One region of the Streptomyces sp. NBC_00984 genome, then DNA from elsewhere that is predicted to be linked to it. Evidence: riboswitches for the same ligand, from Rfam matches in the RefSeq annotation. Region 1 holds a riboswitch; each other region holds the start of a gene.

Region 1 (9,767 bases):
ACCGCGGCCCCGGCCCGCCACGCGCGTGGGCGGAAATTCCGACTCCGGCATCTGTTCCCCCTACTGGTTCGAAGCGTGCTCTCCACTCCCAGCCTGCCACCCCGGCCTCGGGCTCAGGTCGATCACCGGAGACTTTCGTATCCCATGTGTGGTCGTGCATGGGTCCCTGTTGCCCGCATCGAGATGCGAAAGGAACCTGCGTTGCCGCATTGCGTCCATTTGGTATACAAAAAAGTCATGCCTGGCCCCACGTCGCCCCACAGCCTCCCGTTCCCGCACCCGAGCGCTGGTGGGTGCTGTGCGTTCTGGGCCTGGCCCGGCTGATGATCCTGCTGGACAGCACGATCGTGAACGTGGCCCTGCGTAGGCACTTCGCGCGGCTACGCCGCGGTCGGCGCGCCGGGGACGCGGCGGCTGCCGCCGTTGTGCTCCTGCCACAGCCGGTACACATCCACGGCGGCGTCGCGCGGCTCGTGGCGCATGGGCAGTCGCCGTTCGGTGTAGTCCTTGGCGAACTCGCCGAAGAAAGTGTCGAGTTCGAAGTACTTGCGGTCGTCCATATAGTGCGGCTCGTAGGCGTGGCGGGTGGTGAGGAAGACGACCTCGTCGGGGGAGCAGTAGTACAGCGACCCCAGGCACATCGGGCAGGGGTGGGCGAGCACGTAGATGGTCGCGCCGACCAGGTGCTCCGTGCCGAGCTTCCGGCAGGCCTCCCGGATGGCGAGGATCTCGGCATGGGCGGTGGGGTCGTTGGTCTGGGCCACCCTGTTGGGACTCTCGGCGAGGATCTCGCCGTCCTTGACGATGACGGTGGCGAAGGGGCGTCCACCCTCTTCCACGTTCTTGCGGGCGATGTCGATGGTGCGCTGGGCGAAGTCCATGGGGGTCCTCCGGTGCGGGGCGGTGGGTGTGGGGCGGGCGGGTGGCCCGCGGCGGGCCGGACGCGGCCGTACGGCGTCGTCCGGCCCGCCGTGTTGTGTTCCGCGCAGGGTCAGAACGGCTTGGTGGGGAGGTACTTGCCGTCGAGAGTGATGACGGCGCGCTCGCCGCCCTCGGGGTCGGCGACCTTCTTCACATCGAGCTTGAAATTGATGGCACTGATGATGCCGTCGCCGAACTGCTCGTGGACCAGGGCCTTGAGGGTGGTGCCGTAGACCTGGAGCATCTCGTAGAAGCGGTAGATGGTCGGGTCGGTGGGAATGCCGCCGGGGATCGATCCGCGGGTCGGGATGGTCTGCAGCAGCATCGCCGCGTCGTCGTCGAGGCCGAGGAGCTCGGCGACGGCCTCGGCGGAGTTCTGCGGCAGGGCGTGCTGGCCGAGGACGGCGGCGGTGACGAAGGCGACCGAAAGCCCGGCGGCGTCGGCGATCTGCTGCCAGCTGAGGTCCTTGCGGGTCTTGGCCTCGACGGCGGCGATGGCGAGGGCCTGGCGGGCGGTGGGGTCGAACTGGGCGTGCGTCATGACAGGGGGTCCTTTCGGGGCGCCGGCCTTGTTGTGCGGCCGGGCGGTCGTCGTGGTGAAGGGGGGTGGGTGGTCAGGCCGCGGCCGGGGCGGCATCGATGGTTTCGACGGTGCCGGTGGCTATGTCGAACACCCAGCCGTGCAGCGTGAGCGTCCGGTCGGCCAGGGCGCGGGCCACGGAGGGGTGGGTGGTCAGGTTCTGCAGTTGGGCGGCCACGTTCGCCCGCACCAGCGCGGCGACCTTGGCCGGTCCGGACACGGCCGGCTCGGCGGCGGCGCGGGCCCGCGCGGCGTCGGCGTGCCGCAGCCAGCCGGCGATGACCGGCGCGGCGCTGAGGTCGTGCTCCTCCGCCAGGGCGGTCATCGCGCCGCAGGAGGAGTGGCCGCAGATGACGATGTCGGTCACGTGCAGCACGGCGACGGCGTACTCGACGCTTGCCGCGATGCCGTCCGGGCCGGATGCGTACGCGGGGACGAGATTGCCGGCGGTACGGATGACGAACAGCTCGCCCGGGTCGCTCTGCGTGATCAGTTCGGGGACCACGCGGGCGTCGGAGCAGCCGACGAACAGCGTCTTCGGCCGGTGGGTCGTGGCCAGGTGGGCGAAGAGCCCCGCCTTGGCGGGAAAGACGTCGCGACGGAAACGCACGAGGCCGCCCGTGAGGTCATGCATCGGTCACTCCTTTCGGTGAATGCCGGCCCGACGGGCTGACGAAATCCACCATGCATGACCTCCATCTATAGTGTCCAAGTCTTGCTACCCATGATCCTTATAGATCGCATCAATAGTGTGAGTTATGCTGCGCGTATGGGTCCGGAACTACGTCACCTCCGCTATCTGATCGCGGTGGCCGAACACGGTAATTTCACGCGCGCCGCCGAAGAGCTGCGCATCTCGCAGCCGACACTGTCGCAGCAGATCAAGCAACTGGAGCGGGCCGTCGGTGTCCAGCTGCTCGACCGAAGCGGTCGCGGCGTCCGCCCCACCGACGCGGGCGAGGCCTATGTGCACTACGCGCGGCGGGCACTGCGGGAACTGGCGGCCGCCGACCGTGCCGTCCTCGACGTCGCGGACCTCTCCCGGGGGCATCTGCGGCTGGCGGTGACGCCGACCTTCACCGCGTATCTCGTCGGCCCGCTCGTGGAGGCGCTGCACGCGCGCCACCCCGGCATCACGCTGGACCTGCGGGAAATGACCCAGGACCGCATCGAAGCGAGCCTTCTGGCCGACGATCTCGACCTCGGGATCGCCTTCGCGGGATCCCATCTGCCCGGCATCACCGCGACCGCCCTGTTCACCGAGACCCTCAGCCTCGTCGTCGCCACGGACCGTGCCGAGGACCGGGGCGACCGGCCACTGCCGGTGAGCGACCTGGCCGACCAGCAACTCGCGTTGCTCAGCAGCGACTTCGCCACCCGGAGCCATATCGACGGCTACTTCGCCCGGCATCGTGTCAGCCCGCCGATCTCCGTGGAGGCCAACACCATCCAGGCCCTCACCGAAATCGTCCGGCGTACCGGCCCGCTGGCCACCGTGCTGCCCGACGCGATCGCGGACGACCACCTTCACCTCACGCCGATTCCCATCGACCCTCCGCTGCCCGCCCGCGTCGCCACCTTGCTGCACCGGGAGAGCGCCTACGAGAGCGCCGCCGCGCGCGCTTTCTCCCGGCTCGCCCGCGACCTGATCCGCGCGCGCGGCTACGCACCGGCCTGAGAATCCCGTGCCGCGGACGGCATACCGAATACGGACGTCGAGTGATGAGAGAATTGAGGACATGACAGGGTCTGGAGACTTCGAGCCGGAGTCGGAGCGGGTCACGCGCCAGTTGCGTGACGAGATCATCGACGGTGTGCGTGAGCCGGGCAGCAAGCTCGTCGAGCGCGAGCTCGCCGCGGAGCTCGGGGTGAGCAGGCTGCCCGTCCGAGAGGCCCTGAAGGCGCTGGTCACCGAGGGGCTGGTGACACCCAGGCCGCGAACCTGGGCCGTTGTACGGGAGTTCACACCGGCGGACGTCGAGGACCTCGACGAGGTCCGCGCGGCCCTGGAGACGCTGACCTTCCGGCTCGCCGCCCAACGGCGCACCCGCGCGGGACTCGAGAAGCTCCGCTCGGATCTCGACGCCGAGCTGAAGGCGGCGGAGAAGGGGGATGCCGTACGGGCCCACCGGGCCGCCGCCGACTTCCACGAGACGGTCACCGAACTGGCCGACAACGAACTCCTGAACGAGCTCCAGAGCACTCTTCGCAGCAGGATGCGCTGGCTGCTGGGGCAGCACGACGACCTGGAGGGCGTCGCGCAGGAGCACGAAGGCCTCTACAAGGCGATTGCGGAGCGTGATGTCGCGCGGGTCGGGAAGCTGGCCGACGAACACCTGGTGACAGGTCGCAACGCAGCCGCCGCGCGCCGCAAGCACCAGGGCTGAGCGGTACGGCCCGGCCACGGGACCCCGGCGCGGATCCGCGCGGCCGTGCCGATGTCCGCGCCCGACACCGTCTCCGCGGCGCGGCCCTCCGTGGGCGCGGTCGCCGAGGCCGGCGGCGAGCCGGTCCACATACCCGCGACAAGAGCCCTGGCGGGCACAGGAGTTCAGACCCGTGCCAGCGTATGGGGCACGGTGGGGCGCCTGTACTTCACGATCCCGGGCAAGGGCGACTACATCCGCTCTGGCAACGTTGTCACGAGTAACAACCGCTCGGTGGTGGCCACCGCACGTCACTGCGGCTTCGGTGAAGGCGGCACCAACTACCGTGTTGCGCCCAACTACGACAAGGGCAACGCCCCCCACGGCTGGTGGGGCTGGCGCAGCGCGGGCTGGGTCACGGGAGGCGGCCAGGAGAACGACAACGCCTTCCTCGTCCTGGACACCCCGGACGGAGCGGTTGCCGGTCACCGGTCGGTTGCCGGGCCATCGCTGTAGTGTCCCGGCCATGGATGCGTTCATGGATGCTGATGAGGTGCTGGTCTCCGTCCGTAAGTACGACGGCAGCCTGCACTGGCACCACTCCATGGTCCGGCTGGGCGAGGACGAGCACGGGGTCTGGCTCGGGGCGCCGGTCGGCACCGTCTACAGCAAGGGTGCCGAGGGGCCTGTCTATGCCACGCGGGAGGCCAGGGTCATGCTCTTTCCCCGTGATGCCTGGTGGACGGCGCTGTTCCAAGCGGCTCCCGCGCGGCTGGACGCCTACTGCGATGTCACCACCCCGGCCCGGTGGTTGCACCCCGGGGAGGTCACCATGATCGACCTGGACCTCGATGTCTGCCGCGTACGTGACGGGGGAAGCGTGTTCGTCGACGACGAGGACGAGTTTGCCGATCACCGGGTCCGATACTCCTACCCGGCCGACGTCATCGACCGGGCCACGGCGTCGGCCGACCGACTGAGGGCTGCGCTCACCGCGCACGCGGAGCCCTTCGGCAGCCGCTGTCAGTCCTGGCTCGCCGAGATCTCCTCGCGCTGACCGGAATGCCATCGCGTTCCCCTCGGGGCGAGGCCCCCCGGTTCTTCCGTGCAGGAGAGTGGTGACGGCCGGGGCGGGCCACGCGAGCAGAAGCCGCGGACCAGCCCCCGTCGACCAGCCATCACCTGGCCGCACGTGCGCAAATCGGTGCACACCGACCATCCCCCCTGACGGTGTGTCAACCCATGCACGCTAAGCTGCAAGTGCCCCGCGGGGGAAGTCCGGTCGAAATCCGGCGCTGACCCGCAACGGTAGGCGGAGCCCGAGATATGGCCCCGTGAGCCCGATTACCCGCGGTGGTGAAGGCTCCTGTCAATTCGCCGTGGACTGCGAGTGGTGCTGCGCAGGGCGCTCCGCGTCCGGGCTGCTCCTTTGATCACGTAGGTGCACGGCCCGAGGCGAAAGCGATCCGCCCGTGGCCACACCCCTCGTCCGTAAGCCTGCCGTGCCCTCGCGCACGGCCCGTGCCGGAGCCGGGCCCGCGCCGCCCCGGCGCGTGTCGCTGTCGCTGCTCCTTCCCGTCCTGTGCGCCGTGCTCCCGGTCTCCCTCGTCTGCGGGGCGGGCATCGGGGCGTCGGGGCTCTCCTGGAGCGAAGTGCTGTGTTGTCTGTGGGCCGGGCTGACGGGCGGCCGAATAGCCCCTGACCAGGTGCCCGCGTACACCATCGTCTGGGAACTGCGCTTTCCGCGAGCCGTGCTGGCCGCGGTCGTCGGGGCCGGACTCTCGGCCATCGGCGTCGCCGTGCAGGCCATGGTCCGCAACGCCCTTGCCGACCCGTTCGTCCTCGGCATCTCCTCGGGCGCGGCGGTCGGTGCCAATGCCGTGCTCATCTTCGGAGCCTTCGGCACGCTGGGCATCTGGGCGCTGTCCACGGCGTCGTTCCTTTCCGCGCTCCTCGCCATGATGCTGGTGTACGCCATCGCACGCACCGCTCGTGGTCTGACCCCGCTGCGGCTCGTCCTGACGGGCACCGCGATGTACTACGGCTTCTCGGCCGTCACCACGTTCATGGTGTTCGCGGCCGAGCGCGGTGAAGCCGCCCGCTCCGCGATGATGTGGATGCTCGGCAGCCTCGGCGGAGCCGACTGGGCCTCCGTACCGATTGCCGCGGGGGCCGTGCTCGGCGGTCTCGCCCACCTCGCCTGGTCGGCGCGTCGGCTGAACGCCCTGGCCATGGGCGACGAGACCGCTGCCGCGCTGGGGGTGGACGCGGGGCGGCTGCGCAAGGAACTTTTCCTGGTCTCCGCGGCCGTCACGGGGGCGGTGGTCGCGGTCAGCGGTGCGATCGGCTTCGTCGGACTGATGGTCCCGCACGCCGTACGGATGCTCGTCGGCGCGGACCACCGCCGGCTGCTGGCCGTCGCACCACTGGTGGGTGCTGTCCTGTTGATCTGGGTGGACATCCTCTCCCGCGTGGTGCTCGCGCCTGCCGAACTGCCGGTGGGCGTGCTGACCGCGGTCATCGGCGTGCCGTGCTTCGTACTCCTGATGCGCCGCCGCTCCTACACGTTCGGAGGCGCCTGATGCGGATCGACATCGATGCTCTGACGGTCGAGATCGCCGGCGCACGGCTGGTGGAGGAGGCCACACTGGGAGCGGGGGAGGGGCAGCTCGTCGGTCTGGTCGGGCCCAACGGCAGTGGCAAATCCACCCTGTTGCGTTGTGTCTACCGGGCTCTGCGTCCCTCGGGCGGCACGGTGCGGCTCGGCGGCGAGGATCTGTACGCCATGAGCGCGCGCGAAAGCGCGCGCCGGCTGGCCGCACTTCCCCAGGAGGCGGCCACCGAATTCGATTTCACGGTCGCCGAGGTCGTGGAGATGGGGCGGCTGCCGCACCAGTCGTCGATGGGACGTACCACCGACGAGGACCGGCAGGCGTGCGGGGCCGCGCTGGCGGGAGTGGGCGCCGACCACCTCGCCGACCGCGGCTTCCTCACTCTTTCCGGCGGCGAGAAGCAGCGGGTGCTGATCGCCCGCGCGCTGGCTCAGCAGCCCCGGCTGCTGGTGCTCGACGAGCCGACCAACCACCTCGACATCGCACAGCAGCTGGAAGTGCTGGCGCTGGTGCGCGACAGCGGGCTGACCGTCCTCACCGCGCTGCACGACCTCAACCTCGCCGCACTCCACTGCGATCTGCTCCATGTCATCGACGGCGGACGGATCGTCGCCTCCGGCGCTCCGCACGACGTGCTCACCCCCGGCCTGCTGGCCGAGGTCTTCGGCGTACGGGCACACCGCGTCCCGCATCCGGAGACCGGCGCCGTACAGCTGCTCTTCGACCGTCTTCGCCCCGCTCGACCCGATTCCTGAGGAGTCACCGCCGCCATGCACAACCTCGTACGCCCCGCCGCGATCGTGATCGCCGCCGCCCTGGTCCTCACCGGTTGCGGTGCGGAAATGCCCTCGGACCAAGGAGAGAAGGACAGCGCTCGGAAAAGCACCGGCCACTATCCGGTGACCGTCGAGAACTGCGGCCAGAAGAAGACCTACGACAAGGCCCCGCAGCGCGTGGTCACCAATGACGTCGGCATCACCGAGATCATGTTCGCGCTCGAACTCGAGGACCACATGGCGGGATATGTGATGCCCGAGGACAAGGGCGACCTCACGTCCGTTCCCTGGAAGGACGGATACCGGAAGGCCAAGTGGCTCTCCAAGGAGAGGATCAACAAGGAACTGGTCCTCGACGCCCGTGCCGATCTGGTCTTCGCCGGATGGAACTACGGATTCAGCGAGGGGGACGGGTTCACTCCTGCCGAACTCCGGAAAGTGGGCATCGGGTCGTATCTGCTGAGCGAGTCGTGCCGCAACGGCAAGGGGAAAGCGCGCGGGGTGATGGCACCGCTCGACGCGCTCTACACCGATCTGCGGAACCTGGGAAAGATATTCGATGTGGAGGACCGTGCGGAGGCCCTCGTCGCGATGTTCCGGAAGCAGGTGGCGGAAGCGCAGGCGAAGGCGCCGAAGGGTACCGACCGCCCGCGGGTCTTCCTGTACGACGACGGGCGGGACAAGCCGCTGACCTCCGGTGCTTTCGCGGGGCCGCACGACATCATCACCAAGGCCGGTGGCGATCACGTCATGAAGGACCTCAAGGACAGCTGGGTGACCGTGGGCTGGGAGACCGTGGTCGACCGTGACCCCGAGGTGATCGTGATCAACGACTACGGTGACAATGGCGCGGCGCAGAAGGAGAAGTTCCTGAAGTCCTATCCGCCGCTCGCGAATGTCTCGGCCATCAAGAACGACCGTGTCTTCGTCCTCGATTACGCGGACCTGGTGGAGAGTCCGCGCAATCCGGCGGCCATCAGTTCACTTGCCGCGTATCTGAGGAACGTCGATCTCTGACCCGTGCCCGCGCACCGGTGCCCGGGTGTCACGCCGCCCCGGCACCGGTGCGGGCGACCGGATGCAGTGCGGCGTACTCCAGCGGCGCCCATGGGTCGATGGACACGTCCAGCGGTGCCGGCTGTGCGCCCGCGCGGACCAGCAGGTCCCCGACCGCGGCGATCATCGCGCCGTTGTCGGTGCACAGCCGCAGCGGCGGCACACGCAGGGTGACACCGGCGGCCCGGCCCCGCGCCTCCGCCAGGGCCCGTACGTGCGGGCGGCGGTCTTCAGGCCGGGGAAGGGGAACGCGTAGGGAGCGTCGCGGGGCCCGGTGAGCGGACGCGGGAAGACCACCGCGTCCGGGTCGCCCGTGAGATTGCAATAAGGGTACGGGGGTGGCCACCTGGCCGTCGCCCGATCATGGCCGGACAGTAGAGTTCGGCTGCGTCATCCCCTGAACACCGAGGTACCGGCCGTGACTCTCGCTCCACCCGAACAACCCGTCCCACCTGCGGTGACCGTCGTGGGAATCGGCGCCGACGGATGGGCTGGACTGACCGACGCGGCGCGCACGGCGCTCGTCGACGCACAGGTTCTCATCGGCGGTGAGCGGCAACTGGCCCTGCTCCCGCCGTCCTGCCGGGGACAACGGGTGCCATGGCCCTCGCCGTTGCGGCCGGCCGTCCCCGGCCTGCTCGCCGCGCACGCCGGGCGCAGGCTCGCCGTCCTGGCCAGCGGCGACCCGATGTTCTACGGCATCGGCCGGGCCCTCACCGAAGTGCTCGGTGCCGGTGCGCCGAGGATCCTGCCCCACCCCTCGTCCGTCTCCTACGCCTGTGCCCGGATCGGCTGGCCGCTGGAGGACACCGAGGTCGTCACCCTGGTCGGCCGCCCCGCCGCCCGGCTGGCCGCCGCACTGCACGACGGCCGACGGGTGCTGGTCCTCAGCGCGGACGCCGGCACCCCGGCCACGGTGGCCGGACTGCTGCGCGCACAGGGCTTCGGCCCGAGCCGGCTGCGCGTGCTCGAACAGCTCGGCGGAGCGGACGAGGCATGCCTGGAGGGCACCGCGGACCACTGGCCGCACCCACCGGGCGACCCGCTGAACGTCATCGCGATCGACTGCCGGCGCACCCCCGAAGCCCTGCGCCTCGGCGCCGTCCCCGGCCTGCCCGACGAGGCCTACGAACACGACGGGCAGCTCACCAAGCGGCACATCCGGTCCGCGACCCTCGGGGTGCTCGCGCCCGCCCCCGGCGAACTCCTCTGGGACATCGGCGGCGGCTCGGGGTCCATCGCGATCGAATGGATGCGGAGCCACCCGTCCTGCCGCGCGATCACCGTGGAACGCGACCCGGCACGGGCCGGACGCATCGCGCGCAACGCCGGCCGTCTCGGCGTCCCGGCCCTGCGCGTCGTCACCGGCCGGGCCCCCGGCAACCTGTCCGAACTCCCCACGCCCGACGCCGTGTTCATCGGTGGCGGGCTGACCGCGCCCGGCCTTCTCGACACC
Region 2 (9,767 bases), 2.2 Mb from region 1:
GTCCAGCAGCGTCAGATAGAACTGGACGTGCACGGCCTCCTCGAAGAGCTGCCGCGACAGGTACAGCCGCGCCTCGGGGGAGTTGATGTGCTTGTACAGCGTCAGCACGAGGTTGTTGGAGACGATCGAGTCGCCCGTCGCGAAGAACGCGACCAGCCGGCCGATCATGTGCTGCTCGCCGGGGGACAGCTTGGCGAGGTCGGCGACGTCGGAGTGCAGGTCGACCTCCTCCACCGTCCAGGTGTTCTTGATCGCGTCGCGGTAGCGCTCGTAGAAGTCCGGGTAGCGCATGGGCCGCAGCGTCAGTTCGAAGCCCGGGTCCAGAAGGTTCTTGTCGGAGTTGGTGGAGCTCATTACTGGCAGGCCTCGCAGGACTCGGGGTTTTCGAGGGAGCAGGCGATTGCGTCCGCGTCGGGCGCCGAAGCCTGCTGTACGGGGATGGGGGCGGCGGTCGCGGTCTGGCCGGAGGCGGCACGGGCGATCCGGGTCGCCGGGCGCGAGCGCAGGTAGTACGTCGTCTTCAGCCCCTGCTTCCAGGCGTACGCGTACATCGAGGAGAGCTTGCCGATCGTCGGCGTCTCCAGGAACAGGTTCAGCGACTGGCTCTGGTCCAGGAACGGCGTACGGGCCGCCGCCATGTCGATCAGGCCGCGCTGCGGGATCTCCCACGCCGTGCGGTACAGCGCCCGCACGTCCTCCGGGATCCAGGCGAAGCCCTGCACCGAGCCGCTGGCCTCGCGCAGCGCCTCACGGGTCCGCGCGTCCCACACCCCGAGCTGCTTCAGCTCATCCACCAGGTACGCGTTGACCTGGAGGAACTCACCGCTGAGCGTCTCGCGCTTGAAGAGGTTGGAGACCTGCGGCTCGATGCACTCGTAGACCCCCGCGATCGAGGCGATCGTCGCCGTCGGCGCGATGGCGAGCAGCAGCGAGTTGCGCATCCCGCTCTTCGCGACGCGGGCGCGCAGCGCGTCCCACCGCTCCGGCCAGTTCAGCTCGGTGTCGTAGTGGTCGGGGTGCAGTACACCGCGAGCGGCGCGCGTCTGCGACCAGGCGGGCAGCGGGCCGGACCGCTCGGCCAGCTCGCACGACGCCTCGTACGCGGCGAGCATGATCCGCTCGGAGATCCTCGTGGAGAGCGCGCGGGCCTCGGGGGAGTCGAAGGGCAGCCGCAGCTGGAAGAAGACGTCCTGGAGACCCATGGCGCCCAGGCCCACCGGGCGCCACTTCGCGTTGGAGCGGCTGGCCTGCTCGGTCGGGTAGAAGTTGATGTCGACGACCCGGTCGAGGAAGGTCACGGCGGTGCGGACGGTGGCGTCCAGCCGCTCCCAGTCGATGTCACCGTCGGCGACGAACGCGCCGAGGTTGACCGAGCCCAGGTTGCAGACCGCCGTCTCGCCGTCGTCGGTGACTTCGAGGATCTCGGTGCACAGGTTCGAGGAGTGGACGACGCTGCCCGGCTCGGCGGTCTGGTTCGCGGTCCGGTTGGAGGCGTCCTTGAACGTCATCCAGCCCTGGCCGGTCTGCGCGAGGGTGCGCATCATCCGGCCGTACAGCTCGCGGGCCGGGATCGACTTGCGGGCCAGCCCCTTCGCCTCGGCGGCCCGGTACGCGGCGTCGAACTCGTCGCCCCACAGGTCGACGAGACCGGGTACGTCGGCGGGCGAGAACAGCGACCAGTCGCCGTCCGCGTCGACCCGGCGCATGAACTCGTCCGGGATCCAGTGCGCCAGGTTGAGGTTGTGCGTACGCCGCTGGTCCTCGCCCGTGTTGTCGCGCAGCTCCAGGAACTCCTCGATGTCCGCGTGCCAGGTCTCCAGGTAGACGGCGGCGGCGCCCTTGCGGCGGCCCCCCTGGTTGACCGCGGCGACGGAGGCGTCGAGCGTCTTCAGGAACGGCACGATGCCGTTGGAGTGCCCGTTGGTGCCACGGATCAGCGAACCGCGGGAGCGGATGCGGGAGTACGACAGACCGATGCCGCCCGCGTGCTTCGAGAGCCGGGCCACCTGGTGGTAGCGGTCGTAGATCGAGTCGAGCTCGTCCAGCGGGGAGTCCAGCAGGTAGCAGGAGGACATCTGCGGGTGCCGGGTGCCGGAGTTGAAGAGCGTGGGGGAGGAGGGGAGGTAGTCGAGCCGGCTCATCAGCCCGTACAGCGCCGCCACTTCGTCCACCGCGCGCTGCGAGTCGTCCTCGGCGAGCCCGGACGCGACCCGCAGCATGAAGTGCTGGGGCGTCTCGATGACCTGGCGTGTGTGCGGGTGGCGCAGCAGATAGCGGCTGTGCAGGGTCCGCAGCCCGAAGTAGCCGAAGCGGTCGTCCGCGCCGTCGGCGAGCGAACGCTCCACCAGCGCGTCCAGCGCGGCCGCGTGGCGGGCGACGAACTCGGCGGTACGGTCCGCGATCAGGCCCTCGCGGTGCCCGACGGCGACCGAGGCGGAGAAGGAGGCCGCGCCCTGGCCGGCCGCCTCGTCCGCGATGGTGAGGGTCAGGAGCCGGGCGGCGAGCCGGGAGTAGGCGGGGTCCTCGGAGATCAGGCCCGCGGCGGCCTCGGTGGCCAGCGAGCGCAGCTCGGCCTCGTCCGCTCGGGCGCTGCGACCGCGCAGCGCGGCGGCGGCGACCCGGCCGGGGTCGGTGTCGGGCAGATCGGCGGTGAGGTCGGTCAGGGTCCGCAGCAGTGCGGTTCCCGGTCCGTCCTGTGCGGCTGCCTCGGACTCGGCTGCTGCGGACACGGCGACTGAAGCCGGATCGGCTGGCGCGATGGTCACGTGGTGCTCTCCCTCGCTCGGCTCGGGGCCGGCGGGGAACGGGGCAGCCCTACGGGCGCGTACCCGGGGCAGGGCAGCACTCCGCACGGCGTCCACCGGCCCAACCGCGAGGCCCGGACGTCTGGGCATCCGGTTCGGTCGAGCCGGATGCGCTGCCGGCAGGTCATCGGACTGACTCGGGGGTGCACAAAAGCGCACTGAATACACCGTTGCGGGACAGTTCCGGATTCGCACCGGATTCCCCTGCGGCGACAGCGAGGACGAGCATACATGTGGGGGCTGCCCGATGAGGCAGCCCCCACATGTTGTGTCGCGCCGACTGGGCGGGGCCCACAGAATGAGCCGTACGGCCCTTTCCCGGGCCGCCGGGCCGGATCAAGCCGACGGCCCGCCGCGCCCCGCTGGAGGAGGCTCGGCGGGCCGTCGACGGGCCGTTGGCGCGGGTCTCAGTGACCGCCCGGCGCCCCTGCCGTGGCCGGCGGGAGTTCCGTCTTCACGCCCGGGTCGCCCGCGTCGGCCGTGTAGTCGGACGGGGAGGTCTCGTCGATCCCGGCGGGCGCCTTCACGGCGTTCAGGACGAAGGTGAGCACCACCGTCACCACCACGTTCAGCACGAACGCGGTGAGGCCGATGTAGCCGATCTCGCCGATGCCGGGGATCTCCTCGGAGGACCCGCCGAAGTGCGCCTGGGTCGGGCTGGCGACCCCGTACGCGGCCACCGTCCCGTACACCATGCCGACCGCCCAGCCCGCGAGCAGCGCCCAGCGGTGGAACCAGCGGGTGAACAGGCCGCCGACCAGGGCCGGCATCGTCTGGAGGATCCAGATGCCGCCGAGCAGCTGGAAGTTGATCGCGACCGTCTTGTCCATGGTGAGGACGAAGGCGAGCGCGCCGACCTTGACCAGCAGCGACACCAGCTTGGAGACCTTGGTCTCCTGCTCCGGGGTCGCGTCCGGCTTCAGGAAGTCCTTGTAGATGTTGCGGGTGAAGAGGTTCGCCGCGGCGATCGACATGATCGCGGCGGGCACCAGCGCGCCGATGCCGATGGCGGCGAACGCGACGCCCGCGAACCAGTCCGGGAACATGTTCTCGAACAACTGGGGGATGGCCAGCTGCCCGTTGTCCACCTTGATCCCGGCGGCGATGGCCATGAAGCCGAGCAGCGCCAGCAGGCCCAGCATCAGCGAGTACAGCGGCAGGATCGTGGTGTTGCGCCGGATCACGTTGCGGCTGCGGCTGGAGAGCGTCGCCGTGATCGAGTGCGGATACATGAACAGCGCCAGCGCCGAGCCCAACGCCAGGGTGGCGTAACCCCATTGGCCGGCCTCGCCCGGTGCGAGCGCGCCGCGCGGCTTGCCGGTGGCCGGATTGGTCTGGGAGAACGCCTCGCCCGCCTTGGCGAAGATGTTGTCGAAGCCGCCCAGCTTGATCGGGATGTAGATGATCGCCACCGCGATGACCAGGTAGATCAGTCCGTCCTTGACGAACGCGATCAGCGCGGGCGCCCGCAGGCCGGACGAGTAGGTGTACGCGGCGAGCACCGCGAACGCGATCAGCAACGGCAGGTCCTTGATGAACCAGTGGGTGTTCTCGCCGCCGCCGACGCCCATCACGTCCAGCACCGCCTGGATGCCGACGAGTTGGAGCGCGATGTACGGCATCGTGGCGAGGATGCCCGTGACGGCGACCGCCAGCGAGAGGCTCTTCGAGCCGAAGCGCCCGCGGACGAAGTCCGAGGTGGTGACGTACCCGTGCTTGTGCGAGACCGACCAGAGCCGCGGCAGGAAGGTGAAGATCAGCGGGTACACGAGGATCGTGTAGGGCACGGCGAAGAAGCCCGCCGCGCCCGCCGCGTAGATCGCCGCCGGAACGGCGACGAAGGTGTACGCGGTGTACAGGTCGCCGCCGAGCAGGAACCAGGTGACCCAGGTGCCGAACGACCGTCCGCCCAGGCCCCATTCGTCGAGGCTGGCCTCGTTCTCGGCCTTGCGCCAGCGCGCCGCCAGGAAGCCCATGACCGTGACGGCCACGAAGAAGAAGATGAAGACGCCGAGCGCGACGCCGTTCACACCGTCCTTCATGCCGACTCACCTCCCTTGCGGGCGCGCTGGTCACGCTGCCACAGCTTGTACGCGGTCATCGTGAGCGCGGTGGAGATCAGCACCCAGAGCATCTGGTACCAGTAGAAGAACGGAATGCCGATGAAGGTGGGGTCCACCTTCGCGTACGAACTCACCCAGAGCATCGCCACGAACGGCGCGACGAGACACAGGGCGATGACCACCCGGACCGGTGTGACGGTGGGTGGTTTTCCTTCTGGGTCTGCTGGCATTTGGCGACTCCGTCCCCTCGCTGATCACCTTGTAATGCGCAGGAAATCTAGGGGAGGCTTCCGGTCACCGTCACCCCCTGTCCGCATTGCGGTCCGGAAACGGTCCGCGAATCGGGTGCGTATGCTCGAAAATCCGTCAGGTGTACGGCAGTTGGTCCGTACCAGGACATGCGAAAGGCCCCCGTGGAGTGGTGCGTTCCACGGGGGCCGCGAGCGACGTTCCGTACGGGCGGGACGGCTGGAGTCCGTCCCCGCGCCGGGGTCAGTCCGTGGGCCGCTTCAGGCGCGCCACGAACTTGTACCGGTCGCCGCGGTAGACCGAACGCACCCACTCCACCGGCTCGCCCTGTCCGTCGAGCGAGTGCCGGGAGAGCATCAGCATCGGCAGGCCCACGTCCGTGCCGAGCAGGCCGGCTTCGCGCGGGGTGGCCAGCGAGGTCTCGATGGTCTCCTCGGCCTCGGCCAGCCGTACGTCGTACACCTCCGCAAGTGCGGTGTAGAGGGAGGTGTACTTCACCAGCGAACGGCGGAGCGCGGGGAAGCGTTTGGCTGAAAGGTGGGTGGTCTCGATCGCCATCGGCTCGCCGCTGGCCAGCCGTAGCCGCTCGATCCTCAGCACCCGGCCACCGGTGGTGATGTCGAGCAGTCCCGCCAGCGTGTCGTCGGCCGTCACGTAGCCGATGTCCAGCAGCTGGGAGGTCGGTTCGAGGCCCTGGGCGCGCATGTCCTCGGTGTACGAGGTGAGTTGCAGGGCCTGCGAGACCTTCGGCTTGGCCACGAAGGTGCCCTTGCCCTGGATGCGCTCCAGCCGGCCCTCGACGACCAATTCCTGGAGCGCCTGGCGCACGGTGGTGCGCGAGGTGTCGAACTCGGCGGCCAGGGTCCGCTCCGGCGGCACGGGGGTGCCCGGCGGCATGGTGTCCGTCATGTCGAGCAGATGTCGCTTCAGCCGGTAGTACTTCGGGACGCGCGCCGTCCGCGTGGCCGCGCCCGTCTCGTTCTCCGTACTGCCCCCGTCGGCACCCATGGTCCGCCTTCCCGACTGCTGCGTTGCTGCCGTCACCGGCTCCTCCGTCTGTCGCGGCTCACATGGTGGCACGGTCCCGTCACGGCTGGTCGCCCTCCCTTAGGTGTCGGTCCTGTAACGGACGCGAGTGCACTTCTTATACACCCTTGACACCCCTAAAGGTCTAGGCCAAGCTCCCGGTACTGGTCTAAACCATTAAAGACCAGGTCCAGCCCCAGCAGTACTCGTCGAATGTCTTCGCGGTGGGCGGGGTTGCAGTATCCCTGAGGAGGGTTTGGCGTGAAGCGCAAGCTCATCGCGGCGATCGGCGTCGCGGGCATGATGATCGGCCTCGCGGCGTGTGGGTCCGACGACGGCGGCGACAGTGGCAAGAAGGCCGGTCCGGACGCGTACAAGGGCCAGACCCTGACCGTATGGACGATGTCCGGCTCGAACCCGGACGGGTGGACCAAGACGGTCACCGAGGAGTTCGAGAAGAAGACCAAGGCCAAGCTGAATATCGAAGTCCAGGACTGGAACGGCATTCAGCAGAAGGTCACCACCGCCCTCTCCGAGTCCAACCCGCCGGACGTCCTGGAGATCGGCAACACCCAGACCCCGGCGTACGCCAAGACCGGCGGCCTCGCCGACCTCGGTGACCTGAAGAAGGAGATCGGCTCCGCCTGGGCCGACGGCGTCAACCAGCCCTCCATCTACGACGGCAAGCAGTACGCCCTGCCGTGGTACGTGGGCAACCGCGTCGTCATGTACAACAAGAAGGTCTTCAAGGACGCCGGTATCACCGAGACGCCGAAGACCCGCGACGAGCTCTTCAAGGCCTTCGAGGCCATCGAGAAGAAGGGCAACGCCGAGCCGATCTACCTGCCCGGCCAGAACTGGTACTTCTTCGACGGCCTGCTCGTCGGCAATGACGTCTCGCCGGTCAAGAAGGAAGGCGACAAGTACGTCTCCAACCTGGCCGACCCGAAGGTCGCCGAGGCCATGGACGTGTACAAGAAGTACCAGTCCTACTCCAAGGCCCCCAAGGACAAGGACGAGGCCACCCCGCAGCAGGCCGAGGTCTTCGCCAAGGGCAAGACCGGCGCGATCATCGCGATGGGCTACGAGGCCGGCACCGCCATCAAGGCCAACCCGAAGCTCAAGGACGACATCGGCTTCTTCACCATCCCCGGTGAGACCGCCGACAAGCCCGAGGGCGTCTTCCTCGGCGGCTCGAACCTCGCCGTGGCCGCGGGCAGCAAGAAGCAGGACCTGGCCAAGGAATTCCTGAAGATCGCGCTCTCCGAGCAGAACGACGGCGCGCTCATCAAGGAGGCCGGCTGGTCCCCGAAGAACGACGCCATGCAGAAGTACACCGTCGGCCAGCCCGCCGCCGAGGCCGCCGGTCCGGCCGCCGCCAAGTCCGGTGGCACCACGCCGCTGATCCCGGAGTGGGCGCCGGTCGAGAACCCGCCGAACCCGATCAAGACCTACATGACGCTGGTCCTGCAGGGCAAGTCGCCCGCCGACGCCGCCAAGCAGGTCGAGGGCGAGCTCAACAAGCGCCTCAGCCAGCAGCAGTAGTCGCAGTAGCGCGTCCCGCGCCGGGGCGGCGGGTCCCGACCCGCCGCCCCGGCTGTACGCACCGTTCCGTGTAGGGCTTTGTTGGAAGAGATGGCGAGCATGGCAGTGCAGACCGAACCCTCGGATGTGGCCAAGACGGCCGCAGTCCGCGGGCAGGACGGGAAACCACCCGTCGGGCAGCACGGGGGAAACAAGCGGAAGCCGGGTATCGGCGCGGCGCCCTACCTGTTGATGATTCCCGCACTCGCGGTGACGGCGCTCCTCCTCGGGTACCCCCTGGTGAAGAACGCCATGCTGTCGTTCCAGAACCTCAATATGGGACAGCTGATCCAGCATGTCACCGAGTGGAACGGCTTCAAGAACTACCAGGAGGTCCTCACCGGTGAGGACTTCTGGAGAGTCACGCTCCGCACGATCGTGTTCACCGGCATCAACGTCGCACTGACCATGATCGGCGGCGCCCTGATCGGACTGCTGCTCGCCCGCCTCGGCAAGAGGATGCGGCTCACCCTGATGATCGGCCTGGTGCTCGCCTGGGCGATGCCGTTCGTGGCCGCGTCCACCGTGTTCCAGTGGCTGTTCGCCTCGCGCTTCGGCGTGGTCAACTATGTGCTGGACCAGCTCGGCTGGCACTCGATGGCCGACTACAACTGGACCGGATCGCAGTTCTCCACGTTCTTCGTGGCCACTTTGCTGATCGTCTGGGGCTCCATCCCGTTCGTGGCGATCAATCTGTACGCGGCGACCACGACGATCGCCAAGGAGCTGTACGAAGCCGCCTCGCTCGACGGCGCCGGCGCCTGGAAGAGCTTCACCTCGGTGACGTTCCCGTTCCTGCGGCCCTTCCTCTACGCCACGACGTTCCTGGAGATCATCTGGATCTTCAAGGCGTTCCCGCAGATCTACACCCTCAATGAGGGCGGCCCCAACCGCCTCACCGAGACGCTGCCGATCTACGCCTTCGTCGAGGGTGTCGGCAACCAGCACTACGGCATGGGCGCGGCGATCTCGCTGCTGACCATCCTGATCATGCTGGGGCTGACCTCCTACTACCTCCGCATCGTTCTCAAGCAAGAGGAGGACGAGCTGTGAAGCGCTCACTGTTCGGCCGCATCTGGCCCAACGCGACGGCGATCGTCCTCTTCGCCGCCCTGGTCTTCCCCGTCTACTGGATGTTCAGCACGGCGTTCAAGCCGACCGGCGACATCATCACCGAGACGCCGGTCTGGTTCCCGACCGATGTCACGTTCGAGCACTTCAAGACGGCGTACCACGCACCGAACTTCCTGACCCTGGTCAGGAACTCGCTCACCGTCACCCTGTGCGCCGTGGTCCTCGCGCTGATCATCGCGCTCTTCGCGTCGTTCGCGCTGGCCCGGATGCGCTTCAAGGGCCGCAAGAGCATGATCCTGGTCTTCATGATCGCGCAGATGGCGCCGTGGGAAGTCATGGTCATCGCGATCTACATGCTGGTCCGCGACGCGGACATGCTCAACAGCCTGGTCCCGCTGACGCTCTTCTACATGGTGATGGTGCTCCCCTTCACGATCCTCACGCTGCGCGGCTACGTTGCCGCGGTGCCCAAGGAACTGGAGGAGTCCGCCATGGTCGACGGCTGTACCCGCCCGCAGGCGTTCGTCAAGGTGATCCTGCCGCTGCTCGCCCCCGGCCTGATGGCCACCTCGCTCTTCGGCTTCATCACCGCGTGGAACGAATTCCCGCTGGTCCTGATCCTCAACAAGGACCCCGAGGCCAAGACGCTCCCGCTCTGGCTCTCCCAGTTCCAGAGCCAGTTCGGCGACGACTGGGGCGCCACCATGGCGGCGGCCTCGATCTTCGCCCTCCCGATCCTCATTCTGTTCGTCTTCCTGCAGCGCAAGGCCGTCAGCGGCCTCACCGACGGTGCCGTGAAGGGATAACGCGCCCATGACCACCCTGATATCAGCCACGGACACCGTCACCCGCGACGCGCTCGCCGTCCTGCAGCCCGGATTCACCGGCACCACCGCCCCGGACTGGGTGCTGCGCCGGGTCGACGAAGGCCTCGCCTCCGTCGCCCTGTTCGGCCGCAACATCCGGA
Region 3 (9,767 bases), 7.2 Mb from region 1:
TGGCTCTCCCTGGTGCGGTGTCGCGGCGGCAGCGTGTTCAGACGGAAGGCTGCCACAGCCGTACCGGTGAGTCGGCTTCGTACCGCTTGCCGTCCGGGTAGGAGACCAGCTCCAGCTGCATCCCCCAGGGAGCGAGGAAGTAGACCCAGCGCTGTCCCTCGCTCGGGCCGGAGCTGGCCGTGGGTTCGCCGAGGATCCGTACGCCGTGCCGCCGCAGGTGCGCCACGGCGGCGTCGAGGTCGGTGACGTAGAAGGCGAGGTGGTGGCCGCCGACGTCACTGTTGCGCGGCGGTCGCGTCTCCTGTCCGGGGGCCTCGTACTCGAAGATCTCGAAGTTCGGACCGCCGGCGCACCGGAAGAAGCGCAGCTCGCGCATCACTGCGCGCGGGTGGACGCCGAGGTGGTCGCTCATCCAGGTGCCGTCGGAGCCGAACGGGCCAAGCGAGTAGACGTGCTCGCAGCCGATCACCTCGACGAAGAACCGGGTCGCCTCTTCGAGGTCGGGAACGGTGAAGCCGATGTGTTCGACACCGGCCAGTCCGGGAAGTCCCTGCTCCGGCCCACCCGTGGAATGGATCCATCTATCCGCCATGCATCTCACATTGCGCCGCCATAGGTGCCGTAGTCAATGGAAATTCCCGAAATCTGAACGTAACGTTCCGGTAACGAGGTATTGGCTATGGATCCATTCACTGCGACAGTGCTCACCGAATCACACAGGAGAGTGCTCATGCCCACACACCGGAAACTGGCCCCCGCCTCACCGTGGACCGAGGTGACGGCGACGAAGAAGGACTGGCACGGCGCGGACCCGCGGCTGCTGACCTCGATGTTCACCCAGACCCTGCTGATCAGGACCTTCGAGGAGTACGTCCTCGACCTCGCGGGCCAGGGGCTGGTCCATGGGCCGGCGCACTCCAGCATCGGCCAGGAGGGCGGCGCCGTCGGCTCCGTGCTCCCGCTGACCGGCGCGGACTTCGTCGGCGGCTCGCACCGGGGACATCACCAGTTCCTGGCCAAGGCGTTGGGATACGTCGCGCCCGGCGGCATCGACCTGCGACGCCCCGTCGACGCGGAGGTGCGCACCGTCCTGCAGCGCAGCCTGGCCGAGATCTGCGGCCTGGCGAGGGGCTTCTGCCGGGGGCGGGGCGGATCCATGCACCTGCAGTGGCGCGAGGCCGGCGCCATGGGCACCAATGCGATCGTCGGCGGCGGCGTGCCGCAGGCGGCCGGGTTCGCCTGGTCGGCGCGGCAGGCCGGCACCGATGCCGTCTCGGTGACCTACTTCGGGGACGGCGCGGTCAACATCGGCTCCGTGCTGGAGACGATGAACCTCGCCGCCGCCTGGAAACTTCCGGTCTGCTTCTTCATCGAGAACAACAAGTACGCCGTCTCCACCCACGTGGACGAGGCGACGGCCGAGCCCCGGCTCTCGGCGCGCGGCCTGGGCTTCAACATCCCCAGCTGGCGCGTGGACGGCATGGATCCGCTCGCCGTGTACCTCGCCATGAGCGAGGCCGTGGACCACATGCGGGCCGGTCAGGGACCGACCGTCGTCGAGGCCGAGGTCTACCGCTTCTTCCACCAGAACGGCCCGTTCCCGGGCAGCGCCTTCGGCTACCGCACCAAGGACGAGGAGAAGGAGTGGCGGGCCCGCGACCCGCTGGCCCTCGTCTCGCGGCAGCTCGTCGAGAACGGCGTCCTGAGCGCCGACGAGATCGAGGAGTGCACCGCGCGGGCCAAGGCGGTCATGGCCGCCATCGGCGACGAACTGCTGGAGCCCGACCCCGGCGGCAAGCCGGGCACCCGCCGCATCAGGCCCTCCGAATGGCCCGACCCGTCCTTCCGCGATGTCGGTGTGCGGGGCGACCTCAGCGAGTTCGACGACGTACGCCTCGCCGACACCGGCACCGGCACCGGCACCGGACCGGATGCCTTCCAAGGACGCCTGGAACAGCGGAAGTTCATCGACGTCGTGGCCGAGGTGATGAGCCGGCGCATGGCCGAGGACGCGTCGGTCGTCGTCATGGGCGAGGACGTGCACCGGCTCAAGGGCGGCACCAACGGTGCGACCAAGGGCCTGGCCGAGGCCCACCCGGACCGTGTCCTGGGCACGCCGATCAGCGAGAACGCCTTCGCCGGGCTCGCCGGCGGCATCGCGCTCGACGGCCGGTACAAGCCGGTGGTGGAGTTCATGTACGCCGACTTCATGTGGGTCGCGGCGGACCAGATCTTCAACCAGATCGGCAAGGCCCGGCACATGTTCGGCGGCGACGGACAGGGGTCCGGCGTCCCGCTCGTCCTGCGCAGCAAGGTCGCCATGGGCACCGGCTACGGCTCCCAGCACTCCATGGACCCGGCGGGAATCCTCGCCACGGCCCCCGGCTGGCGGATCGTCGCCCCGTCCACGCCCTTCGACTACGTGGGCCTGATGAACTCCGCGCTGACCTGCAAGGACCCGGTCGTCGTACTGGAGCACACCGACCTGTACAACTCGGTCGGTCCGGGCCCGGTGGACGACTTCGACTACTGCCTGCCCGTGGGCAGGGCGGCCGTGCGCCGCACCGGATCGCGGATCACCGTCGTGTCGTACCTCGCGATGACCAACTACGTCCTGGAGGCCGTCGAGCAGCTGGGCCTGGACGCCGAGGTCATCGACCTGCGCTGGCTGGACCGCGCCAGTCTCGACTGGGACACCCTCGGCGCGAGCATCCGCAAGACCAACAACGTGCTCATCGCCGAGCAGGGCCCCATCGGCACCTCCTACGGCGGCTGGCTGTCCGACGAGATCCAGCGCCGCTACTTCGACTGGCTCGACCAGCCGGTGGAGCGCGTCCAGGCCGGCGAGTCCTCGCCCAGCATCAGCAAGGTGCTGGAGCGGGCGGCCATCGCACGGACCGAAGAGGTCGTGGCCGCGCTCCAGCGGGTCACCGGGAACTGACCCTCCCCGTACGAGAGAACACCCAGGAGGGTTGATCATGGCAGAACTGTTCCGAATGCCCGCCGTGGCCGCCGACGCGGCAACGGCCGTGCTGTCCGCCTGGCAGGTGGCGGAGGGGGCGTCGTTCACGAAGGACGACGCGCTGGTCTCCATCGAGACCGACAAGGCCGAGGTGGATGTCGCCGCCGAGCAGGACGGCGTACTGCTCAAGACGTTGTACGAGGCCGGTGTCGAGATCGAGGTCGGCGACCCGATCGCCGTGCTCGGCGCCGTCGGCGAGCAGGCCGGCGACCTCGACACGCTACTGGCGGAGCTCGGCGTCGGCGCACCCGTCGCGGCCCCGAAGGCGGTGCGCCGGGACGTCCCGGAGGAACCGGCCGCAGCGAGCCCGGCCGCTCCGGCGCCCTCGGCGTCCCCCTCCGCCGGTGAGCCGGAGCGCGGCGGGCGCGTCTTCAGCAGTCCGCTGGCCCGCAGGCTGGCCCGGGAGGCGGGCCTCGACATCGAGGCCCTCACCGGCACCGGGCCCGGCGGCCGCATCGTCAGGCGGGACGTCGATGCCGCGGTCGCGGCCCGGCCGGCACCGGCGCCGGAGTCGGCCGTGGCCCCGGCCCCGGTCCCGGTCCCCCCGGCAGCCACCACCGTGCCGCAGGCCACCGCCTCCGCCGACACCGGCGACCACGAGGACATCCCGCACAGCCGGATGCGCCGGGCCATCGCCAGGCGCCTGACGGAGAGCAAGCAGCACACCCCGCACTTCTATCTGCGGGCGACCTGCGCCGTGGACGAGCTGCTCGCCCTGCGGCAGCGGATCAACGCCGTCAGCCCGGTCAAGGTCTCGGTCAACGACCTGTTGATCAAGGCCGTCGCCACGGCACACACACAGGTGCCGGAGATGAACGCGGTGTGGCAGCCGGATGCCGTCCGCCGATTCCGTACCGTCGACGTCTCGGTCGCCATCGCCACCGGGACGGGCCTGGTGACCCCGGTGCTGCGCGGGATCGAGAACCTGTCGGTGTCGGCGATCGCCACGCGGACCCGCGCGTACGCGGAGCAGGCGCGCTCCGGGGGGCTTCGGCCCGCCGACCTCGAAGGCGGATCGATCACCGTTTCGAACCTCGGCATGTACGGGGTCGAGGAGTTCACCGCCATCATCAACCCGCCGCAGGCCGCGATCCTGGCCATCGGCGCCGCACGCGACGAGGCGGTGGTCCGCGACGGTGCGGTCATCGCGGCCAAGGTGCTCGGCGTGGTCCTGTCCGTGGACCACCGTCCGGTGGACGGCGCCGTGGCGGCGCGCTGGCTCGCGGCCTTCACCGAGGCCGTGGAGAACCCGGTCCGGCTCGTCGTCTGAACCCACCCCGGCGGCCGGGCGGCCCGCGGCGTCAACGTCGCAGGCCGCCCGCCCCCCTAGGCCGCAGTCCGCGCCCGACGGCTGCCAGAGCACTCCAAGAGGACACCGATGTCTTTGATCCGCGGTTCCCGCACGCCCGGTGCGGCCATACCGAACGAAACCCCGCGCGATGCGCTCGGCGAACTGGACCAGCGCAATCTGCGGCGGCTGATGCCGCTGCTGCTGGCCGCCTACATCATGTCGTTCCTGGACCGGACCAACATCGGCCTGGCCAAGGAACGCCTGGAGGTCGACCTGGGCATCTCCGCCGCGGCCTACGGGCTGGGCGCGGGGCTGTTCTTCCTCACCTACGCGATCTCCGAGGTGCCCAGCAACCTGATCATGTACCGCGTGGGCGCCCGCTGGTGGATCACCCGGATCATGCTGACCTGGGGCGTCGTCTCCGCCTGCATGGCCTTCGTACAGGGTGAGAAGTCCTTCTACGCCATGCGGCTGCTGCTCGGCGCCGCCGAGGCCGGGCTGCTGCCGGGCATCCTGCTCTACTTCACCTACTGGTTCCGCTCCGAGATCCGCGGCAGGGCCATCGGACTGCTCCTGCTCGGCGCCTCCATCGCCAGCGTCGTCGGGAACCCGCTCGGCGGACTGCTCATGGAGATGGACGGGCTCGGCGGCTGGCACGGCTGGCAGTGGATGTTCGTCATCGAGGGGGTCCCCTGCCTCTTCCTGGCGTTCGCCATCTTCCGGTTCCTGCCCGACGGCCCGGCCAAGGCACCCTGGCTGACGGCGGAGGAGGCCCGGCTGGTCCAGGACGCGGTCACCCGCGAACAGACCGAGGGCGCCGAGGCGGCCGGAAACGGCTCCGGATCCGGCTTCCTGCTGACGGTGCTGCGCGACAAGCAGATGCTGCTGGCCATCTTCGCCAACTGGACCCACCAGGTCGCCCTGTACTCCGTCGTCTACTTCCTGCCCGGCATCATCGGCGGCTGGGGCGACCTCTCGCCGTTCACCATCGGCCTGCTGACCGGACTGCCCTGGCTCACCGCGGCCGTCGGTGCCGTACTGGTGCCGCCGCGCGCGACGACACCCCGGCGCTCCCGCAACTTCGTGGTGGTCGGTCTGCTGATGATGTTCACCGGCCTCATCGTCGCCGCCGTCGCCGGTCCCGTGATCGCCCTGCTCGGCTTCTGCTTCACCGGCCTGGCGTTCTTCGTCGTCCAGCCCCTGCTGTTCAACTTCCCCGCCACCCGGCTCTCGGGCAAGACCCTCGCCGGCGGCCTGGCACTGCTCAACACCATCGGCATCACCGGCGGCTTCGTCGGCCCGTACATCATGGGCTACGCCGAGGACGCCACCGGCAACCACCTGTCCGGCCTGTGGGTGTCCATCGTCCTGCTGGCCCTCGGCGCACTGGCGGCCACGCGGCTGCGCTTCTCCCCCAAGTCCTGAAGCGCGCTCCGGGGCGTGGGTCGGCCCGGGACGTCCCCATCGGCCGGGGCGGTCCCGCGGGCGCCCGCGCCCCGGGGCAGGTCCGGTTCGAACCGGACCACCGTGCCCCCGGAGACATCGGCCGTGCCCCACGGCCCGAGCCGGACGGACCGGGACCTGCCACGGCGACTCCCGGACGACGCGCGTCCTGGACCGACATCGTTGCCGACGTACGTGCGCTCGGCGCCGGTACCGCATCCCGCGCCGTTCACGCCGTCTCCGGTCCCTCACGGGCGTGCGTGCGCCCGTCAGTTGAAAGTCGTGTCGGAGAAATTCTGCTGCTGCCCCTGGATGACCGGGCCGGTCCGGGCGCCCTCTCTGACGCTGTTGTGAACTGTCACGGCCGGCACACCCGCCGCTGCGGGGGCGAGTTCATCCAGCAGCAGTCGCAGCTCCTGTGCTGCCGCCGGGTCCGCCCGCAGCGCTCGACGCAGCCTGAGCCGCCACTCGTCCTCGATGTCCTCCGCGACATCCGGCGCCTCACCGTCGCGGGCCGAGATGAGTTCCTCCCGGGACGCTTCGAGCTCTTCGTCCACGCCACCGGTTTCCCCGCCCCGTGCGAGGAAACGTGCCACTCGTGCCCGTGTCTGCGTCCAGGCGTCCGAGACCATGAGCCCCACCAAGGTCGTCGCCCCGGTCTCCGCCAGCGCCGCCAACTCCGCTTCCACGATTCCCCCGTTGTGTCGCCGTCGCGCTGCGCGTGTGTGAAGTTGCTCCTCCCACGGTAGAGAGCGGACGAGCACTTCGAAAGCGCGCCCAAGGGCGCGGCGCGGCTGAGAACCAGCCATCGGGTCGAAGATCACCGAGGCGGCGGTGTCGCGCCACGTCGGGGAAGGTGCGACGCCGGAGGGGCGTGTGGCGGACGGTGGCCCGTCGCGCGCCCTTCAGCCTGCCCGGCCGGACCGATCCCGTGTCTCATGTCACGTTCCGGAATGTGAACAGCGGTGCCCCGAGAGCGATCCGCCCTCTAGTCTGGCCGGTGCAGCTGGTTCGCCCTGTCCGCCAGGCAGGCGCGTCGTAAGAGGGAACCCGGTGGGAATCCGGGACTGCCCCGCAGCGGTGAGCGGGAACGACCGCCGTCATACGCACTGGATCCGGTCGGATCCGGGAAGCGACGGCCAGTAGGTGTCTGCCCTCGGCAGATGTGCCCGCGAGTCCGAAGACCTGCCCGTTGCCCGCACGCGACCCCTCGTGTGCGGATATCCCGGTGACCTCGTGGGCGGGTCGGCGTACACACCAGACGGAAGACCGCACCCATGGCGTGCGCAGGATCCGTCCGGTTCGTCATCCCTTCGCGTCCATGTCCCGTCCCCGGGATCTCAAGGAGTCATCTCGCGAAGGAGATTTCCGTGACAGCACAGCCCGCAGCCGCGGCAGCACACGCCACCGTGTACGGCTACCCCCGCCAGGGACCGGACCGGGAACTGAAAAAGGCCATCGAGGGTTACTGGAAGGGCCGGGTCACCGCCGACGCCCTCCGGGAAACGGCGGCCGGCCTGCGCCGGTCCAACTGGCGGCAACTGGCGGACGCCGGTGTCCACGAGGTACCCACCGGCGACTTCTCCTACTACGACCACGTCCTGGACACCAGCGTCATGGTCGGCGCGGTCCCCCGCCGGCACCGTGAGGCCGTCGAATCCGACGCGCTCGACGGCTACTTCGCGATGGCCCGCGGCACCCAGGACGTGGCGCCGCTGGAGATGACCAAGTGGTTCGACACCAACTACCACTACCTCGTCCCCGAACTCGGCCCGGACACCGTCTTCACCTCCGACTCCACCAAGCAGGTCGCCGAACTGAGGGAAGCCCTCGCGCTCGGACACACCGCCCGGCCGGTGCTCGTCGGCCCCGTCACGTACCTGCTGCTCGCCAAGCCCGCCCCCGGGGTGGCGGCCGGCTTCGAACCGCTCACCCTGCTGGACCGTCTGCTGCCGGTCTACGCGGAGGTACTCGCCGATCTGCGCGCCACCGGCGCGGAATGGGTCCAGCTCGACGAGCCCGCACTGGTCCAGGACCGGACGCCGGCCGAGCTGAACGCCGCTGCCCGTACGTACCGTGAACTCGGCGGCCTGACCGACCGGCCCAAGCTGCTCGTCGCCTCGTACTTCGACCGGCTCGGCGAGGCGCTCCCCGTACTGGCGAAGGCCCCGGTGGACGGACTGGCACTGGACTTCACCGACGACGCCGCCGCCAACCTCGCGGACCTCGCCGCCGCCGGCGGGCTGCCCGGCAAACGGCTCGTCGCGGGCGTGGTCGACGGCCGCAACATCTGGATCAACGACTACGAGAAGTCGCTGGCCACCCTCGCCACACTCCTCGGCCTCGCCGGCCGGGTCGACGTGGCCGGCTCCTGCTCCCTGCTGCACGTCCCCCTCGACACGGCACCCGAACGGGACATCGACCCCCAGGTCCTTCGCTGGCTCGCCTTCGCCCGGCAGAAGACCGCCGAGATCGTCACTCTGGCCAAGGGGCTGGCCCAGGGCACCGGCGCCATCGCCACGGAGATCGCCGCCAACCGGGCCGACCTCGCCTCACGCGCGCACTCCCCCCTCACCCGCGACCCCGCCGTACGCGCCAGGACCGCGGCCGTCACCGACCTCGACGGCCGCCGCTCCCAGCCGTACACCGAGCGCGCCGCCGCCCAACGGGCCCACCTCGGGCTGCCGTTGCTGCCCACGACCACCATCGGTTCCTTCCCCCAGACCGCCGAACTGCGCACGGCCCGCGCCGACCTGCGCGCGGGCCGGATCGACACGGCCGGTTACGAGGAGCGGATCAGGGCCGAGATCGGCGAGGTCGTCGCCTTCCAGGAAAAGGCCGGCATCGACGTCCTGGTGCACGGCGAACCCGAACGCAACGACATGGTCCAGTACTTCGCCGAACAGCTCACCGGCTACCTCGCCACGCAGCACGGCTGGGTCCAGTCCTACGGCACCCGCTACGTCCGGCCACCGGTGCTCGCGGGCGACATCTCCCGCCCCGAACCCATGACGGTGCGCTGGACCTCGTACGCCCAGTCGCTCACCGACCGTCCGGTCAAGGGCATGCTGACCGGGCCCGTCACCATGCTGGCCTGGTCCTTCGTCCGCGACGACCAACCGCTCGGCGACACCGCCCGGCAGGTCGCCCTCGCCCTGCGCGACGAGGTCGACGACCTGGAAGCCAGTGGCACATCGGTCATCCAGGTCGACGAACCCGCCCTGCGCGAGACCCTCCCCCTGCGAGCGGCGGACCACGCCGCATACCTGGAGTGGGCCACCGAGTCGTTCCGTCTCACCACCAGCGGCGTGCGTCCGGACACCCAGATCCACACCCACATGTGCTACGCCGAGTTCGGCGACATCGTCCAGGCCATCGACGACCTCGACGCCGACGTCATCAGCCTGGAGGCCGCCCGCTCCCACATGCAGGTCGCCCGCGAACTCGCCGCACACGGCTACCTGCGCGAGGCCGGACCCGGTGTCTACGACATCCACTCCCCGCGCGTGCCCGATGCGGACGAGGCCGCCGCCCTGCTCCGCAAGGGGCTGAAGGCCATTCCCGCCGAACGGCTGTGGGTCAACCCCGACTGCGGTCTGAAGACACGCGGCTGGCCCGAGACCAAGGCATCCCTGGAGAACCTGGTCGCCGCGGCCGGCACGGTACGCGGGGAGCTGCCCCCGTCCTGACGGCGCCCGCCGGGGCCGGGGCGCCCACGAGCGCCCCGGCCCCGGCGCGACACACGGCGTGCGGCAGCAGAAGCGTGCGCAGATCCGCCGGCCGTACACCGTCGCGTACGGCAAGACGCTTGCCGCTCGCCGCGCTGTTGAACACGTACTGCTTGCGGTTGTCCGCCCCGTCTCCGCTGATCTGCCGGAACTGCCACTGCCGGTCCGCGGCGGAGGCGCCAGCCTTGATGACGAGCCCGCTGCCGTCGGCGGCGACGGTCAGGTCCTTGCCGCTCTGCACGCCCGTCAGCTCGTAGGCGTGGCCCTTGCGCAGGGTCGCCCC

What was found. A riboswitch is a leader RNA that binds a small molecule or an ion and turns the genes downstream of it on or off. The one in region 1 is predicted to bind cobalamin.
Region 2: linked by a shared signal. The riboswitch ahead of OG520_RS13330 (ribonucleoside-diphosphate reductase subunit alpha) and the one ahead of OG520_RS03925 (FecCD family ABC transporter permease) in region 1 are both predicted to bind cobalamin.
Region 3: linked by a shared signal. The riboswitch ahead of metE (5-methyltetrahydropteroyltriglutamate--homocysteine S-methyltransferase) and the one ahead of OG520_RS03925 (FecCD family ABC transporter permease) in region 1 are both predicted to bind cobalamin.

Annotation. Positions count from the first base shown of each region.
Region 1 is NZ_CP108734.1:928,040-937,806, reverse strand. It holds gene OG520_RS03965 (CehA/McbA family metallohydrolase) at 1-51, opposite strand, end outside; gene OG520_RS03960 (nucleoside deaminase) at 381-881, opposite strand; gene cynS (cyanase) at 992-1,462, opposite strand; gene OG520_RS03950 (carbonic anhydrase) at 1,536-2,135, opposite strand; gene cynR (transcriptional regulator CynR) at 2,271-3,179, shown strand; gene OG520_RS03940 (GntR family transcriptional regulator) at 3,241-3,888, shown strand; gene OG520_RS03935 (hypothetical protein) at 3,934-4,383, shown strand; gene OG520_RS03930 (DUF402 domain-containing protein) at 4,406-4,924, shown strand; cobalamin riboswitch at 5,093-5,238, shown strand; gene OG520_RS03925 (FecCD family ABC transporter permease) at 5,340-6,449, shown strand; gene OG520_RS03920 (ABC transporter ATP-binding protein) at 6,449-7,234, shown strand; gene OG520_RS03915 (ABC transporter substrate-binding protein) at 7,250-8,272, shown strand; partial or broken gene OG520_RS03910 (tRNA (adenosine(37)-N6)-threonylcarbamoyltransferase complex transferase subunit TsaD) at 8,301-8,623, opposite strand; gene cbiE (precorrin-6y C5,15-methyltransferase (decarboxylating) subunit CbiE) at 8,730-9,767, shown strand, end outside.
Region 2 is NZ_CP108734.1:3,086,362-3,096,128, reverse strand. It holds gene OG520_RS13335 (ribonucleotide-diphosphate reductase subunit beta) at 1-354, opposite strand, end outside; gene OG520_RS13330 (ribonucleoside-diphosphate reductase subunit alpha) at 354-2,765, opposite strand; cobalamin riboswitch at 2,905-3,046, opposite strand; gene mctP (monocarboxylate uptake permease MctP) at 3,212-4,846, opposite strand; gene OG520_RS13320 (DUF3311 domain-containing protein) at 4,843-5,097, opposite strand; gene OG520_RS13315 (GntR family transcriptional regulator) at 5,360-6,124, opposite strand; gene OG520_RS13310 (extracellular solute-binding protein) at 6,404-7,687, shown strand; gene OG520_RS13305 (carbohydrate ABC transporter permease) at 7,787-8,779, shown strand; gene OG520_RS13300 (carbohydrate ABC transporter permease) at 8,776-9,606, shown strand; gene OG520_RS13295 (glycoside hydrolase family 3 protein) at 9,614-9,767, shown strand, end outside.
Region 3 is NZ_CP108734.1:8,124,036-8,133,802, reverse strand. It holds gene OG520_RS36155 (GntR family transcriptional regulator) at 1-1, opposite strand, end outside; gene OG520_RS36150 (VOC family protein) at 38-592, opposite strand; gene OG520_RS36145 (thiamine pyrophosphate-dependent enzyme) at 731-2,941, shown strand; gene OG520_RS36140 (2-oxo acid dehydrogenase subunit E2) at 2,979-4,292, shown strand; gene OG520_RS36135 (MFS transporter) at 4,401-5,738, shown strand; gene OG520_RS36130 (hypothetical protein) at 6,026-6,445, opposite strand; cobalamin riboswitch at 6,747-6,964, shown strand; gene metE (5-methyltetrahydropteroyltriglutamate--homocysteine S-methyltransferase) at 7,127-9,445, shown strand.